2 regions of the Brevibacterium sp. SIMBA_078 genome follow, and region 2 is predicted to be linked to the other one. Evidence: predicted binding sites of a transcription regulator. Region 2 holds the regulator's gene; the other holds the start of a gene.
The links. Region 2 encodes HrcA, which represses chaperone genes, less so after heat shock. Its sites were predicted from a motif close to TTNGCACTCGNNNNNNNCGAGTGCNAA; they were not measured.
Positions count from the first base shown of each region.

Region 1: the regulator HrcA is predicted to act here: its motif matches at 5,594-5,620, upstream of groES (co-chaperone GroES).

Region 1 covers NZ_JAWRYQ010000001.1:132,734-141,472, forward strand. The annotation lists gene SB749_RS00580 (hypothetical protein) at 1-43, shown strand, start outside; gene SB749_RS00585 (FtsX-like permease family protein) at 390-1,811, opposite strand; gene SB749_RS00590 (ABC transporter ATP-binding protein) at 1,808-2,584, opposite strand; gene SB749_RS00595 (SRPBCC family protein) at 2,735-3,139, shown strand; gene groL (chaperonin GroEL) at 3,518-5,110, opposite strand; gene groES (co-chaperone GroES) at 5,147-5,440, opposite strand; gene SB749_RS00610 (ubiquitin-like domain-containing protein) at 5,830-7,059, opposite strand; gene SB749_RS00615 (TatD family hydrolase) at 7,360-8,331, opposite strand; gene metG (methionine--tRNA ligase) at 8,331-8,739, opposite strand, start outside.
Region 2 covers NZ_JAWRYQ010000005.1:144,996-153,734, forward strand. The annotation lists gene ybeY (rRNA maturation RNase YbeY) at 1-358, opposite strand, end outside; gene SB749_RS17725 (PhoH family protein) at 355-1,434, opposite strand; gene SB749_RS17730 (16S rRNA (uracil(1498)-N(3))-methyltransferase) at 1,490-2,251, opposite strand; gene dnaJ (molecular chaperone DnaJ) at 2,248-3,363, opposite strand; gene hrcA (heat-inducible transcriptional repressor HrcA) at 3,486-4,526, opposite strand; gene SB749_RS17745 (DUF3097 family protein) at 4,687-5,550, shown strand; gene SB749_RS17750 (DUF4870 domain-containing protein) at 5,676-6,386, shown strand; gene SB749_RS17755 (DUF4870 domain-containing protein) at 6,471-7,265, shown strand; gene SB749_RS17760 (hypothetical protein) at 7,316-7,834, opposite strand; gene hemW (radical SAM family heme chaperone HemW) at 8,077-8,739, opposite strand, start outside.

The DNA of each region.
Region 1 (8,739 bases), on a different contig from region 2:
CGTCGACCGCCGCCGGTGCGTCTCCGCTCACCGCCGCGGCTGAGTTCCGGTGCGTCCTCGCGTACCGGCGAGGCTTCCTGCGCCTCCGCGTACGCGCGGCTGAGGACACAGGTCTTCCGAGCCCTGCCGCACTCCCCCACATGCCCTAGCCAGACACATGCTGGCGTCCAAATTCGACGCACCCTGCGACCACCCCACTCAGCTGCACGCCAGAGGACGATCAGGTCACTGTTATCTCTGAAATGCTCACTTACTTCGCTGTGCATTCCAGAGAAACCTGTACCTAAAGTTGGAACGGACTCGCTGCGGCCCAGTTGGAGTCGAATAGCCCAGTTTCTAACGTGGGCTTCTCAACTCAAACTGGGCCGTCAGCATCACCGGCCCGCACTTCACACGGCTTCGAGCGCCTCGACGGGACTGATCGAGGTGGCCGCGCGGGCGGGTTCGCGGCTGGCGACGAACACGGCGATGAGGGTGCCGGCCACGACTGCGATGACGACCACCCAGGGCACACTCGGCGCGAAGAGGCCGAGCAGGGGCGAGAGCAGGGTCAGCGCGCCGACCCAGCCGAAGCCGATGCCCAGCGGAACAGCGACCGCGCAGGCGGTCAGGCTCAGCTGCAGGCCCTCGGCCGTGATCATCCGACGCACGCGCTTCGGGGTCTGGCCGAGCGCCATGAGCAGCCCGATCTCCTGAGTGCGCTGGCGCACGGAGAGCATGAGGGTGTTCGCGACGCCGATGACGGCAATGATCACGGAGAAGAGGATGAGGGCCAGCGCGAACAGCATCGACTTGTCGATGACGGTGGCCAGCGCGTCCTCGAGACCGCCCCACCCCTCTTCACCGAGGGAGCGCGCATACCGCAGCAGCTGATCGCGGAAGGTCGTCATGGCGGTGGCGAACATGACGATGAGCGTGATGCCGATGACGAGGCCGATGACCGTGCGCGCGTTCCGGGTGGGATGGCGGGCGATCGTCGAGGCGGCCAACCGGGACACAGCAGTGCGTCCGCACAGCCAGCCGATCGCCGCCTGCAGGGGCGGCAGGATCCACGGATGGCCGATGATGACGCCGAGGAAGGTCAGACTCGAGCCAAACGCAGTGAGCACCACGCTCATCAGGCTGATTCGATGGTCGGCGGCTCCGATCACGGAATTGACGAGGAACGTCAGGCCCATGGACAGCAGAATCAGCGAGGCCGTGAGTCCCCCGAGTGAGGCACGGACATCCTCGGGGCGGCTTTCGACCGCCTGCGAGGTCGCCTCGATCGGAGAGATCCCCGTGATGCGGCGCGCGCCCAAGTACGCCGACAGCCAGGTCACGATGATCGTGGCGAGCGCGGGAACGGCCATGGTCGGGGTGACGAGAGCGACCTCCTCGGTGATGGCGTTGCCGAGGAAATTCTGAGCCGCTCGCGCCAGCCCGGTCGACGCGGCGAAGGCGAGCACCGCGGCGGGGACGGAGATGATCAGGCCTTCCAACGAGGCGGCCCTGCGCAGCCGTTTCGACGACGCCCCGATGAGGCGCAGCAGAGCCAGCTGGCGGCTGCGACCGGCGATGATGATCGAGAACGTGTTCGCGATGACGATCGCGGAGACGAAGAGAGCGATGAGGAAGAAGGTGACACCGATCATCGACAGGAAGTTCTGCGCGGTCTCGGACTCGGCGATGATCTTCTCAGACGACAGCCACGCGGTCAGTATCGCGATGCCCTGCATGATCGCGGTGCCGAAGAGGGCGGCGATGAAGACGACGAGGACGCTGGGGAAGAACTGCCGCGGGTTGGTTCGGATTTCGCGCAGCGGGTTCATCGGCTCACTGCGGATTCGGCGCGTTCGTCGATGTCGAGCATGGTCGAGGCGATCGCTTCGGCGGTGATGGTGTCGTTCAGTTCCGTCACCGGGGTGCCGTCGGCGATGAAGATGACACGGTCGGCGTGGGCGGCGACGATCGGGTCGTGGGTGACGAGCACGATCGATTGGCCGAACTCACGGACGGCCTCGACCATGATCGCCATGACTTCCCGGCCGGACTTCGCGTCGAGGTTGCCGGTCGGCTCGTCGGCGAAGAGGATGTCGGGGCGTGTTGCGAGTGCCCGGGCGATGGCGGTGCGCTGCTGTTGACCGCCGGAGAGCTCGTTGGGTCGGTGTTTGAGGCGGTCTTCCAGTCCCAGGCGGTGGACGACCGTGGTGATCCAGGCGCGTTCGTCGGCATTGGGCCGGCGATCGTCGAGTTCGAAGGGCAGCCGGATGTTCTCCTTGACGTTAAGCGTGGGCACGAGATTGAACGCTTGGAAGACGAATCCGATCCGGCGGCGGCGCAGGGCGGTGAGGTCGTCGTCGCGCAGCTTCGTGATCTCCTGATCGCCGAGGTGGACCGTGCCCGAGGTGGGACGGTCGAGTCCGGCGAGGACGTGCATGAGTGTTGACTTTCCCGAGCCCGAGGGCCCCATCACCGCGGTCAGCTTGGCCGGTGCGATGTCGAGGCTGACCTCGCTGAGAGCCGTGACCGCGGCCCCTTTCGGATCGAAGACCTTCGAAACGTCGCGAAGTCGGGCGATGGGCATCGTTGGGCCGGTGGTCATAGATTCCTCATGCGTCGGTGCAAGCTGTCATTTCCAGACTAACGAGGATCGGCGCTCAGAAACATGAAAAGCGACTGGCCAGTAGGTGTGAGCCAGCTGTGTACGGCAGGTTTCCTGGCCGCTTGTGCCCTGCTGTGGTCCACTGGAGAGATGACGAATCCAGCGCTTCACCTCTCGACACCTATCAACTCCTCCCCCACCGAGGTGGCCGCCTTCGCTGGGGATCCCGCGAACCTTCCGGCCTGGGCAGCGGGACTGAGCAATGGTATCCGCGAGGAGGGCGGCCGCTGGATCACGGATTCCCCGATGGGTGAGGTCGAGGTCCGCTTCGGCCCGCACACGCAGCTGGGCATCCTCGATCACGACGTGATCTTCCCCGACGGAACGGTCGTTCACAATCCCCTGCGGGTGCTCGCCAACGGCACCGGCGCCAAGGTGGTCTTCACTCTGTCCGGTCTGCCGGATGTCGTTGACGCCGAGTTCGACCGCGACGCCGACATGGTCCGCGCGGACCTCGCCCGCCTGCGAGCGCACGTCGAAGCGAAGCGCGACTAAGCAGGCCCGAGCACACCGACGATTGAGTGCCCTACGTCCGGACGCGCTACGGCCGGGCGCTCCGCGCGGGCTCAAAGCCGGCAACTATGACACGGTCGCAGCCGAAGCAGATTCTTTGGGACACCCTGCTCCGAAATGCCTACGTTCTTCGGTGTGCATTCCAGAGAAGGGTGAGCCGAATGGAGCCTCGCCAGCAGCGACGACACGCCGGCGCGACGCTCTACCGCCCCGTCGCGACGCTGTGCCGCCTCGGCGCGACGCTGTGCCGCCCCGTCGCGACGCTGTGCCGCCTCGGTGACGGTGAATGCGACAGTGGCCCGGAACGTGATGTTCCGGGCCACTGTCGTGGTCAGAGGTGACTCAGTCCGAGCGGATGGCTCAGTCTTCGTCCTCCTCGTCCTTCTTCTCGACGACCAGGGTCTCAGTGGTGAGAACCAGGGCGGCGATCGAAGCGGCGTTGCGCAGCGCCGAACGGGTGACCTTGACGGGGTCGATGATTCCGGCACCGATGAGGTCGCCGTATTCGTCGATGGCGGCGTTGTAGCCCTGGCCGGACTCGAGGTCCTCGACCTTGGCGACGACGACGTAGCCGTCCTGGCCCGCGTTGGCGGCGATCCAGCGCAGCGGCTGGACGACTCCGCGCTTGACAATCTCGGCACCGGTGAGTGCGTCACCGGACAGTCCGAGGTCGTTGCCGTCGAGGACCTTCGCAGCGTGGATCAGAGCCGATCCACCGCCGGCGACGACACCCTCTTCGATGGCGGCTCGAGTAGCGGACACGGCGTCTTCGACGCGGTGCTTGCGCTCCTTGAGCTCCACCTCGGTGGCGGCGCCGACCTTGATGACGGCGACTCCGCCGGAGAGCTTGGCCAAGCGCTCCTGCAGCTTCTCGCGGTCCCAGTCGGAATCGGTGTTCTCGACCTCGGCGCGGATCTGAGCGACACGACCGGCAACAGCATCGTCGGCACCGGCACCATCGATGATGGTGGTGTTGTCCTTGGTGACGGTGATGGTGCGGGCGTTGCCGAGCTCTTCAAGGGTGACCTGGTCGAGCTTCATGCCCATGTCCGGGGTGACGACCTGGCCACCGGTGAGGACGGCGAGGTCCTCGAGGATGGCCTTGCGACGGTCACCGAAGCCGGGAGCCTTGACGGCGGCGACGTTGATGATTCCGCGCAGCTTATTGACGACCAGGGTCGACAGAGCTTCACCCTCGATGTCCTCGGCGATGATGAACAGCGGCTTGCCGGCCTGCTGCACCTTCTCGAGGACGGGCAGGAGCTCCTGGATGTTGGAGATCTTGCCCTGGTTGATGAGGATGAGAGCGTCGGAGAGCACAGCCTCCTGGCGATCCGCGTCGGTCACGAAGTGCGGCGACAGGAAGCCCTTGTCGAACTGCATTCCTTCGGTGATCTCGAGTTCGACGGACGCAGCCTGCGACTCGTCGATCGTGATGACGCCGTCCTTGCCGACCTTGTCGAAGGCATCGGCGATGAGCTTGCCGATCTCGGGCGACTGAGCCGACAGACCGGCGACGTGTGCGATCTCCGAGGAGTCGGCGACGTCGCGGGCGATCGTGCCCAGCTGCTGCGAGACGGCCTCGACGGCGGTCTCGATGCCGCGCTTGAGCTGTCCGGGTGCGGCACCTGCGGCAACGTTGCGCAGTCCTTCGTTGACGAAGGCCTGAGCGAGCACGGTCGCGGTGGTGGTTCCGTCACCGGCGATGTCGTTGGTCTTGGTGGCGACTTCCTTGGCCAGCTGTGCGCCGAGGTTCTCGTAAGGATCGTCGACCTCGACCTCACGGGCGATGGTCACACCATCGTTCGTGATTGTGGGAGCGCCCCACTTCTTGTCGAGCACGACGTTGCGGCCCTTGGGCCCCAGCGTCACCTTGACGGTGTCGGCCAGGGTGTTGACACCCTTTTCGAGTGCACGACGGGCTTCGTCGTTGAATTCCAATGATTTAGGCATTCGTCCTCCTGTCAGTGAAGTAGTTGTTCAGGGGATTCAGCCGATGACGGCGAGCACGTCGCGAGCCGAGAGCACGAGGAACTCTTCGCCTGCGTACTTGACTTCGGTGCCTCCGTACTTGGAGTAGATGACCTTGTCGCCGACGGCGACGTCGACCGGCACGCGGTTTCCGTTGTCAGCAACGCGGCCCGGGCCCACTGCGACAACTTCGCCTTCCTGAGGCTTTTCCTTGGCGGTTTCGGGAATGACCAGACCACTGGCGGTAGTCTGTTCTGCTTCGACCTGACGGATGACAATCCGATCTTCGAGTGGCTTGATGGAGACCGACATATCGGGCCCTCTCCCTTCGCTGGGTTCTATTTCATCGAGTCAGACGGCGGCTGCTGCCATGAACCTCTCGTCGTCGCGGGTGCCGAGCGATTCGACCGTCTCATGAAACTGGCACTCAATGAGTGCTAGTGCTAATTCGACTCTAGAACGCTCTTAGCACTCGGTCAACTTGAGTGCCAACAATTCGTCATGCTCTGGGCGAAAGTTCAGATTGGGCCTGGAAGTCGGAGCGGCGAGACACCAAAAAGCGTAGGCCCCGAGGATCTCTCCTCGGGGCCCACGCTCCTTGCTGACCGCCTCAGCTCAGTTGTCGATATCTGTTGTCAATGGCGGCCAGAGTTCATAGCCTTTGCAAGTGCCCAGTCGGCAGCTGCACACCTGATCTCAGATCAGGCGCAGGCCCACTGTCCCCAGCCGGCTGCAGCCTGGAGCTTCTTGGCCCGCTCGAACTGCTCACGCGGGCTGGCGTCGACCGGGTTGCCGCTGCCGCCCATCGACTGCCAGGTCTGGAGCTTGAACTGGAACAGGCCGAAGTGTGCGTTGTTCGACTTGTTCACCGCACGGGGGTTGAAGTTCGATTCGCACTTGGCGACCTGGTACCACTTGGATCCGGGTCCGCCGAGCATGGCCTTGATCTCCGCGGTGCTCATGTCGCCACCACCGGAGCCGGAGCCGCCGCCGGTGCTCGAATCTCCGCCAGAGTCGCCGGAGTCGCCCGAACCGGAATCGCCGGAGTCACCCGAGTCGGAACCGCCGGTGTCAGCCGGCTTTTCCTTCTTCTTGGTGCCCTGGATGACGACCTTGGTCTTGGGTTCGGAGAGGACCTTCTCGTCCTTCTTCTCCTTCTTGACCTCTTCGCCGTTGATCGTCTTGACCTTGTAGGTGACCTGCTTCTCGCCGTCCTTGCCTTCGGTCTCGACCTTGGTCTCACCCTCGTAGAGGGAATCGGACTTCTTGGTCTCGACCTTGGCCTTGATGGCCTGCTTGTCCTTGACGGTGTCGTTCTTCACGCGGTTGACGGTCAGCACCTGGCCGTCGGAGACCTCGGCGGACATCGGCACGGACAGGAAGTCGTCCTTGTCGAGCTTGACGCCCGTGTCCTTGAGGGCTTCCTTGGCGGTGCCCACAGCGGCCGAGACCTTGTGGTCCTTGCCGTCGGCGACGACGGTGAGGTCCTTCGACGTGGTCACCTCAATGTCATTGCCTTCGTCCTTCAGACGCTGGCTGGCCTTCGCGTTGAGATCGGCGCCCTTCGCGTCGACGCCGAGGTCGGCCAGAGCCTGACCCACGGTGTTCGCGTTGGTCCATTCGTTCGTTTCCTTGCCATCAACGGACAGCGCAACCTTCTTGGCCGTGTTGACGGTGATCGTCATGTCACGGTCGACCTTGGTGCCCACACCGGGCTTGACCTGGTCGCGCTTATCGACATCGATTTCGTGGCTGTCGAGGATGTCCCCGACCGTTCCACCGAAGGTTCGGATCTCTTCGGCCTGTCCGTTGACCTCCAAGGTCACGGGCTTGTTCATGGTCACAACTGCGCCCGTGCCACCGACGAGTCCAGTGATCACGACCGCCTGTGCAGCGATCTGAACCTTGCGGTTCTTCAGAAAATCAATCACAAAAATATCCCTGAGCAGAGTTTATCGACCTGTTCACTGTAACCGATTCGTTACACGGTTCGCAAAATATCACGGAAATGTAACGGTGTGAGTTTCCTGAGGGCGCGTCTGACCTGGAGTTCCCCGTGTTTCCGGGGCATTCCCGATCGTGATACGTCCCCGCCGAGGCGGCGCTGCGTCCCGTTACCTCGCTCACAGATCGTTGGGTTCAGTCGGCCCAGCGGACGCTGTGCGACAGCACCCGGCGACCGGCCGCCTCGTCGGGTGAAAGGGATCCTCAGCCCAGTTCCCCCGAGGTTGTCAGTCCCAGCTGCCGAGGGCTCGCTCCGCGTTGTTCCATACGGCCGCGCACAGATCCTCTTCGCTCATCCCACGCACCTCGGCGAGTTTCCGCGCAGTGATCGCCGTGAGGTAGGGACCTCCCGGCTTCCCGCGATGCGGGTGCGGGGTGAGGAAGGGTGCGTCGGTCTCCGTCAGCAGCAGCTCCAACGGAGCGGCCGCCGCTGCCCGCCGCAGCTCGTCGGCGTTCTTGAACGTGAGGTTGCCGGCGAAAGACATGTAGTAACCCTCGGCAGCACATTCACGGGCCATCGCCTCGTCGCCGGAGTAGCAGTGGAAGATCGTGACATCGGGGGCGCCTTCCTCCTTGAGAATGCGCAGCACATCGGCATGTGCCTCCCGATCGTGGATCTGCAGAGCGCGTCCGGTGCGCTTGGCGATCTCGATATGGGCACGGAAAGAACGCTGCTGTTCGGCGACTCCCTCTTCTGCCGTGCGGAAGTAATCGAGGCCGGTCTCCCCCACCACACGCATACGATCATGCGAGCTCACGAGCGATTCGATCTCGGTGAGAGCGTCGTCGAGCAGGCCGCGCTCGGCCAGCCGCGGGGCTTCGTTCGGGTGGAGGGCGGCTCCGCCGATCATCCACGTCCGACCCTCGGCAGGAGGAGCGGGCACGGTGCGGGGGTCGGCCGCCTCGGCGGGGGTGCCGGAATATTGGGAAGCCACGAGCGCGGTCGTCCACCGGGCTGCCGGAAGGTCGCAGCCGATCTGGACGATGCGACGAACTCCCGCCTCGGCGGCGGTGTCATGGAAGAAATCCAGCGACGGGAACTCTTCGTCCGCGTCCGGGGTCACCTCGGGTTCGGGTTCACCGGCACCCAGCGGCAGCCGCACACCTGTGCAGATGTCGAGGTGGGTGTGGGTGTCGACGATGGGGTGAGCGAGCGGTTCGGGCACCGGTGGATAGGTTCCGGCGGCGCGCGAGGCCATTATTCGGTCTCCTCCACGAACTTCGGGAACACGGGTTCGGGCTTCGGCAGGGGCGTGCCCGGCTCGAGCGGGAACCCGACGGCTGCGAACGACCGGGGATCCGCCTCAGCGGCGGCGATGCCATCGGCAGCGGCCTCGGCGACATTCGGCGCCAGGGCGGCCGACGCGTAGGCGGCTCCGGCGGCAACACCGATGGCCGCACTCGCCGATACGGCCCCCATCGCCTCGGCGCCGGACCCGGATTCGACGGCGGTCGGCAGGACCTTCGCGCCGGCCTCACCGACTCCGGCGGGCACACCGAGGAGGTCGAGGATCTTGCCCGCGGAATCGGGCATGACCGGCTGGATGAGGATGGAGATGATGCGCACGGCCTCGATCGTCACCCACAGCACGGTGGCCATGCGATCG
Region 2 (8,739 bases):
GGTGGAGGAATCCGTGGACGGTCAGCAGCAGGACCTCGTCCATCGTCGAATGACCGGCCGCCCGAGCCTGAGCCTCGGCGACCTCGGGGCAGATGATGATGTCGCCCATCTGACCTTCGGTCGGCTTCTCCGGCTCGCCCTGGTGGAGCTGATCCATGGGAAAGGACATCACGTCGGTCGGTCCTTCGAGGTCCATCCAGGTGACGTGGAGTTCGGACATGGCCGCCCCGTCGACCATGGTCACGGCCAGCTCCGCACCGGGGTGCATGTGCAGGGCTTCGCCCAAGTACTCGGTCAGGGCCACGACTTCGTCGAGGTCCACCTCGGCGTCGGTCTCGTTGAGGATCTCGGTGTTCATTCGGCATTCCCCCACAGGTCGTAGGCTTCGACGATCTTCGTCACCAGCGAATGCCGGACGACGTCCTTGCTGCCCAGTTCGCAGAACTGCAGGTCCTCGATTCCGTCGAGGATGTCGCGGACGACCTTGAGTCCGCTGCGGGTCTTGCCCGGCAGGTCGATCTGGGAGATGTCACCGGTGACGACCATGCGTGAGCCGAAGCCGAGGCGGGTGAGGAACATCTTCATCTGCTCGGCCGTCGTGTTCTGCGCTTCGTCGAGGATGATGAACGCGTCGTTGAGGGTGCGCCCGCGCATATAGGCCAGGGGCGCGACCTCGATCGTTCCGGTCTCGATGAGCAGCGGGATCGATTCGGGATCGACCATGTCGTGCAGGGCGTCATAGAGCGGACGCACATACGGGTCGATCTTGTCGTTGAGCGTGCCCGGCAGGTAGCCCAGGGACTCCCCTGCTTCGACAGCCGGACGGGTGAGGATGATCCGTGAGACCTCTTTGTGCTGGAGGGCGTTCACGGCCATGGCCATCGCCAGGTACGTCTTGCCGGTTCCGGCCGGACCGATGCCGAAGGTGATCGTGTGGTTGCGGATGGCCCTGACGTAGTCGTGCTGGCCCATCGTCTTCGGACGGATCGACTTTCCCCTGGTGGAGAGGATGTTCGTGCCCAGCACCGCCGAGGCGGCCGCTCCCTCGGAGGAGAACGTCGTGACCCTCTCGATCGTCTCTTCGTTGATGCGATGGCCGGCCGCGTGAAGTTTCTTGAGTTCCCCGATGACGCTGACGAAGGCTTCCACGCGCTTCGAGTCGCCGGTGACCTGGACCTGGTTGGCCCGGACGTGAATGTCGAGGTCGGCGAAGGTCTTCTCCAGGGCGCGCAGGTTCGATTCTCCGGGACCGAAGAAGGCGACGAGGTCGATGGAGTCGGGGATGACCAGTCGCACGGTGTCGCGATCGGCACCTTGGGTGTCCGGCACGGCATCAACGCCGGCGGCACCGTCGCCGGTCGCGGCGGTGTCCGAGTCGGTGGGGTTCATGGAGTTCGGGTTCGGTGGGGTGATGTCCAGAATGTTCCTTTGCAAGTGAGCGCACCGTCACCGGCAGCGCCTGAGTGTGCTTCCATCCTAGTCCGATGCCTCACCAACGGCCCAATGAATTCTGGGCCAGGACGAGACCGGCGGGTCCCGCCGATGACGAGCGCAGGATCGTCGGTCCCAGCAGCACCGCGGTTGCTCCACGGTCGGTCAGGGCGGCGAGTTCGCCGTCGCTGATGCCGCCCTCGGGGCCGACGACGAAGACGATGCGCTCCGGCAGCTGCGCCGAGTCGTTCGCGATCAGGCCATCCAGCGCTTCGGAGAGCCTGCGCTGAGCGGTCTCGTGGAGGACGAAGACCGCATCAGCGTCGTCGAGGGCCTTGGCCAGGGCGGCTCCGCGGACGAGGTCGTGGAGGATGGGAAATCGTGCTCGTCTGGCCTGCAGGGAGGCCGCTCCGAGGAGGTTCTCCCATTTCGCGGCCATCTTCTCCCGCTTCTTGGCCGGCCAGTCGGCGATCGAGCGCTCGGCGGCCCAGGGCATGACGTCGTCGACGCCGATCTCCGTGGCCGTTTCGATGGCCTGCAGGTCCCGGTCGCCCTTGGCCAGGGCTTGGACGAGGACGAGGCGCGGGCCCGTGCGCTCCTCGACCGTCACCTCGGTGACGTCGATCGTCAGCTGGTTCGCCGAGGCGGCCGTGACGGTTCCGCGCGCACGTCTGCCTTCCCCGTCGACGATGTCGATATCCTCGCCGGGACCGATCCGACGCACCCGCACCGCATGCCCGGCCACGTCCTCACCGAGGGTGAGGGCGGACCCGACGACCGCCTCGGCGGCGGTGGCGGAGCGGAAGACGGGAAGACTCACCGACCGGCGAACCTCTCACGCATGCGGGAGAACATTCCGCGGTTCTCGGTCGAGATCTGGGCGCGCGGTGTCTCTTCTCCGCGCAGTTCGGCGAGTTTCTCGAGCAGTTCGCGCTGTTCGTCGTCGAGCTTGTCCGGGGTGAGGACGTCGACGGTGATGAGCAGGTCGCCACGGGTCTCCGAACGCAGGCGGGTGGCGCCGAGTCCGGGGAGTTTGACGATGGTGCCGGACTGGGTGCCGGCGGCGATGGTGAGGTCCTGAGTGCCGTCGAAGGTCTCGAACGGGATGGTGGCGCCCAGGGTCGCCGCGGTCATCGGCACGGAGACGGCGGCCCGGAGATTGTCGCCGTCGCGCTGGAAGACCTCGTGGCGGGTGACCATGACCTCGACGAAGAGGTCACCGGCGGGTCCGCCGCCGGGCCCGACCTCGCCCTGGCTGGAAAGCTGGATCCGGGTGCCGTCGGAGACACCGGCGGGGATGCGGATCTTCATGGTCCGCTGTTTGCGCACGCGTCCGTCGCCCTGGCAGTTGAGGCAGGGGTTCGGGATGACGGTGCCGAAGCCGTGGCAGGAGTTGCAGGTCTGGTTCGTGACCATCTGACCCAGCAGGGTCCGGGTCATGCGCTGGACGCTGCCGGCTCCGTGGCACAGCGAGCAGGTCTCGATCTTCGTGCCTTCCTGCGTGCCCGCGCCCGAACAGGTGTCGCAGACGACTGCAGTGGTGACGTCGAGGTCGACGGTGCCGCCGAAGGCCGCGGTCTTCAGGTCGATATTGACTCCGACGAGGGCATCCTTGCCTCGCTGGGTGCGCGGGATCGGTCCTCCGGCCTGACCGCCGCCACCGCCGAAGAAGGTCTCGAAGATGTCGCCGAATCCGCCGAATCCGCCGCCGGCCGGGAAGCCCTGACCGTTCTCGCCGCCGCCCATATCGTAGTTGCGGCGCTTCTCCGGGTCGGAGAGCACGTCGTAGGCCAGTGAGATGGCTTTGAATTCGTCTTCGTGACCGGGATTGACGTCCGGGTGGTACTTGCGTGCCAGCTTCCGGTACGACGACTTGATCTCAGCCGCGGAAGCGTCTTTGGACACTCCGAGTGTTTCATAGTGATCGGCCACAGAAACTTCTCTCTCCCTGACGTAGTGGTCTTCTCTGTTCGTGGTGGTGGCTGCGCCCTTGCGCGGTGCTCACCGGTTCTGCGCTGCCCGTCTGCGGGTGTCCCTCGTCGATATCAAGGGACCTACCCTCGATCGAGGATCGAGGACACGTATTTGGCGACGGCACGGACTGCCGAGATCGTCGTCGGATAGTCCATTCGGGTCGGGCCGAGCACTGCCAGTCTGGCCGAGGAACCCGCGTCATGACCATATTCGGCGGCGACGACGGAAGTCGAGCTGAATGATTCGTGAGTATTCTCACGCCCGATGCGCACACTGATCTCCTCGTGGTCTTCGGCCATCGAGGTGAGCAGCTTGAGCAGGACCACCTGTTCTTCGAAGGCTTCGAGGATCGGAGCCATCTTCTCTCCGAATTCGCTTCCGGAGCGGGCGAGGTTCGCGGTGCCGGCCATGATGATGCGCTCTTCACGCGTCGCGGCGACGAGGTCGACGACGGCGGCCCTGACCTGTGTGAGTCCGGAGTCGTCACGAGCGGCCGGCTCACTCGATTCGGTGGCGGTCGCCTCGGCGGCGTGGGCCGATCCGAAGACCTGCGCGAGTGTGCGTCCGGCGAATTCGGCGTTGATCTGGTCGCGCAGTCCGCGGACGGCGTCTTCGTCGAGCGGGCTCGGGGTGATCACGGTCTTCTGCTCGACCTGGCCGGCGTCGGTGATGAGGACGACGAGGATCCGCCCGGGTCCGAGTCCGACGATCTCGATGTGCTTGATGCGCGCCCGCGACACCGTCGGGTACTGGATGAGCGCGACCTGTCGGGTGAGGCCGGAGAGGACGCGGACGGTGCGGTCGAGCATCTCGTCGAGGTCGACATCGCCGTCGATGAGTTGGAAGATTGCGCGCCGCTCGGCGGTGGTCAGCGGTTTGAATTCATCGATCCGGTCGACGAACATCCGGTAGCCGAGGTCGGTGGGGATCCGTCCGGCAGAGGTGTGGGGCTGGGCGATATAGCCCTCTTGTTCGAGCGCGGCCATATCGTTGCGGATCGTGGCCGGAGAGACTCCGAGGGTGTGGCGCTGGACGATCGCCTTCGATCCCACGGGTTCGTTGGTGGCGACGAAGTCCTCGACGATGGCGCGCAGCACCTGTGCTCGTCTGCTGTCGTTCATCGCGGGTCTCCTCTCCGTCTCGCCGGTCGATCGCGGTCCCATGCCTGCTCTTGGCACTCACTGAGTCTGAGTGCCAATTCTACGCCTCTCGTTCCCGGAATTCATTTCTGGGGTGGCCTGCGGGTCTGCACGCCTGCGGGACCGTCCTTGATTATGGTGGGTGCCCGTGAATGCTTTTGATCGCTATGGCCCCGATGTGCTCTCCGGTTCCTCCCCGTCGTCGCACCGTCCGAAGAAGTCCCGCCAGGTCGAACTCGGCCTGGGCATGGTTCTCGAGGATGCGATGAGCGGCTATGTCGGCGCTGTCGTCGGCGCGGAGAAGACCACGGCCGGTGTCGTCGTCAAGCTCGAGGATCGCGCCGGCAAGGTTCGGGCCTTCCCCCTGGGACCGGGTTTCCTCCTCGAGGGGCAGCCCGTCGATGTGCAGCTGCCGAAGAAGAAGGCGCAGCAGCCCGGACGGACGGCCTCGGGGTCTCGCGCCGTGGTCGGAGCGAAGGCTCGAGTGGCACGTGGGTCGCGGATCTGGGTCGAGGGCAAGCACGACGCCGAACTCGTCGAGAAGATCTGGGGCGATGACCTGCGCATCGAAGGCGTCGTCGTCGAGCCCCTGGGCGGTCTCGATGATGTCGCGGACAAGCTCGAGGCCTTCGGCCCGGATCGGGACCATCGAGTCGGTGTCCTCGCCGACCATCTGGTGAGCGGGACGAAGGAATCGAAGATCGCCGAGGCGGTCCGGTCCGATCCGCGGTACCGCGATGTCGTCCACATCATCGGTCACCCGTACGTCGATATCTGGCAGGCGGTGAAGCCCCATGTCGTCGGCATCCGCGAGTGGCCGGTCGTCCCCCGCGGTGAGGATTGGAAGACGGGAATACTGCGTCGCATCGGATGGCCGCACGCCGACCATCGGGACGTTGCCCGCGGGTGGGTGTGCATCCTCGGGAAGGTGAGCACCATTGCTGATGTCGAACCGACTCTGTCGGGGCGCGTCGAGGAGCTCATCGACTTCGTCACCGTTGGCTGAGAGTCGGCGGTGGTGCGGCGCGGGGGATGTGTGCCGAATCTGTCACAGGAGTGAGGCTTTCCCGACATCCTCGGGACACGTCGCTCCGTTAGGGTGAATGGCAAGCACTCTTCGAAAGGATCCCCATGTCGTATCACCCCGAGCAGCCGGGCAGCCGGCCGATGCCGCCGAACTACTCTCAGGCCTCCGGTTCGCAGCAGCCCTACGCGCCGCAGGGCCAGCAGTATTCGCAGCCGCAGACGCACAGCGGTCAGCCGGGTTCCGGTGGGCAGTCGGGGTATGGTTCGCAGCGAGCGTACGGCGCTCAGCCGGGATATGGGGCGCAGCCGAACCCCGGGGGCCAGCCGGGTTACGGCGCACAGCCTGGATACGGAGCTCAGCCTGGTTACGGCATGCCGCAGATGCACAACCCGGCGATGTTCGACTCCCGCTCCCTGCCTGAGCAGGCCTACGGACCCGGCTCCGAGCAGTTCTGGATGGCCCACGAACCCGACCGGACCACGGCAATGTGGACCCACCTCGGCTCGCTCATCTTCGGCTTCATGCCGCTCATCATGTTCCTCGTGAAGAAGGACGAATCGCCGTTCGTCCGGGAGCATTCGCGTCAGGGCCTCAATGCGATGATCACGAACACGATCGTCACCTTCGGTGCCTTCATGATCTTCATGTTCCTCGGTTTCATGCTGGCACTGGTGACATTCGGGATCGGCATGATCATCATGTATGCGGCGTTCATCGTCCCGCTCGTCTACTGCGTCTTCTACATCATCGCGGCCGTCGCAGCGAACAAGGGCGAGGGCTATAAGTTCCCGCTCACCATCAACTTCGTGAAGTGACCATCCCCGTCACCTCACTTGCACTGGGACAGCCCACACTCACTGGGTTAGTGTGGAGTGATCGCACACTCTGAAGGGACTCTCATGTCGGACAACCCGCAGCAGCCGAACAACGGACAGTCACAGCCGATGCCTCCGAACTATTCCCCGCAGTCGGGCTCGCAACAGCCGTATACCCAGCAGCCACAGCAGGGTTCGCAGCCACAGCAGGGTTCGCAGCCGCAGCAGAGTGGTCAGGCCCACGGCTCTCAGCCGCAGAATCCTCAGCAGGGATCACAGCCGGGCTATGGCTCGCAGCCCCAGCCCGGGTACGGCTCCCAGCAGCAGAATCCGGCCTACGGATCTCAGCAGCAGAATCCTCAGCAGCAGTATGGTTCCCAGCCGGGCTACGGTTCGCAGCAGGCGTGCGGCAGTCAGCCCGGACACGGAAGCCAACAGCCCTACGGTGGCCCACAGGGATACGGAATGAATTCGGCGGGGAATCCCGGCTCGTTCAATTCTCAGGCGCTGCCGCCCCAGGCTTACGGGCCGGGTTCGGCGGGACTCTGGCAGCCGAGCCCGTCAGAACGCTCCACATCCATGTGGACACAGGTCGGCGCAATCTTCACCGCCTGGATCGTTCCGCTCATCGTCTTCCTCGTGAAGAAAGATGAGTCGCCCTTCATCCGCGAACAGGCCCGTCAGTCGCTGAACTTCCAACTGACCCTCATCATCGCCTATATCATCGCCGACATCCTCGCCGTCATCACCTTCGGCATCGGCGGGATCCTCTTCTTGGTCATCTGGGTCGTTGCTCTGGTATTCATGATCCTGGCCGCTGTCGCCGCCAACAAGGGCGAGGTCTATAAGGTTCCGATGAGCATCCAGTTCATCAAGTGATTCGGTGGGTATGATCTCGACTGCAGTCGACGTCAACACCTCATCACCAGTCAGCGCCTCCGGGCCGTTCCCGACAATTCGGGAACGGCCCGGTTCCGTCTCCGCCCGGCAAACCACGCCGAAGACCGCGGAAGGAATGCGAATACCACACTCAACGCGCCCAGAAGAAGGAACCCGCTGATGAGCAGCGGACTCAACGGAGTGATGACGAAGAACCCAATGGCCAGACACACGAGCGCCACCCACCGTGCTGGCCCCGTTCCGACGAACATCCTCCAGGCGTAGACGGCGAAGCCGACCATCACGACCAAGCCGGCCACCGCTCCGACGACGAGGATGACCTGAGCAAGGAAATCAGAGACGTCACCGGCGACCGAGACGCCTGATACTTCGGTCGAATCACCGACCCCGTGCAGGACCCACCCGAGCACCCGTAGAACCCGACCACCGGTGAATGCCGCAACAATCAGCGCGAGAAGAACGAAGATCGGAGCCACTGCCCCGAGAACAGCCGCGACGACGACCTCCCACGGGCGACGCACGATCGCAGGCTCGGCGGCGGGAACCACCGGTATCCTCCCGGCTTTCATAGCTTCGCGCGCCGCTGCCGCAGCTGCGAATCTCTGTTCATTCGCTGCGCGATTTCCCAATGGAGCGTGATGTGGTGGGGATGGCTGCCGGGGCCTTCCGATCTCATTTCGGCCAGGAGAATTCATCGACGAACTCCTCCTCCGCATCCGCACAGGCAACACCACTTACCTTGACACTACCGGTGTATTGCCTAGTACGAAAGACTCGAACGGACGTCGGCTCACACGTATTCGGTGAGGATGCGCACCATATAGTCGGCCATGAGACGTCCCTGCAGAGTCGGCTGGAACCAGCCGGCTGCGGCGCCATCGGCGTCGAGAAGCCCCTGCCGGACGAAGGTGCTGATCGCCTGTTCGCTGCCTGGAGCCAGAGAATCCAGGCGCAGCTCACGGTCGATCCTGGCCGCCAGCATGATCCGTTCGATCTCCCGGGTCTGAACGTCGAGGACCTCACGACCGATCGACGGGGACTCCCCCGCCAACAGCCGATCGGCCCAGGCCCGGGGGTGTTTGGCATTCCAGAACCGCACGCCTCCGACATGTGAGTGAGCTCCGGGCCCGAACCCCCACCAGTCGGCATTGCGCCAATAGGCCATATTGTGCTCACAGCGGGTCTCGGGACCGGCCGACCAGTTGCTCACTTCGTACCAGTGCAGACCGGCGGCGGAGATCGCGGCATCGGCGATCTCGTATTTGTCGGCCAAGTCGTCCTCATCGGGCATCGGCAGTTCGCCGCGGCGGACCATCACGCCCATCTTCGTTCCCGGTTCGACGATGAGGGAATATGCCGAGATATGATCGACCTCGTTGGACAGGGCCACGTCGAGAGAGCGACGCCAATCGTCGATCGACTCCCCCGGAGTGCCGTAGATGAGGTCGAGGCT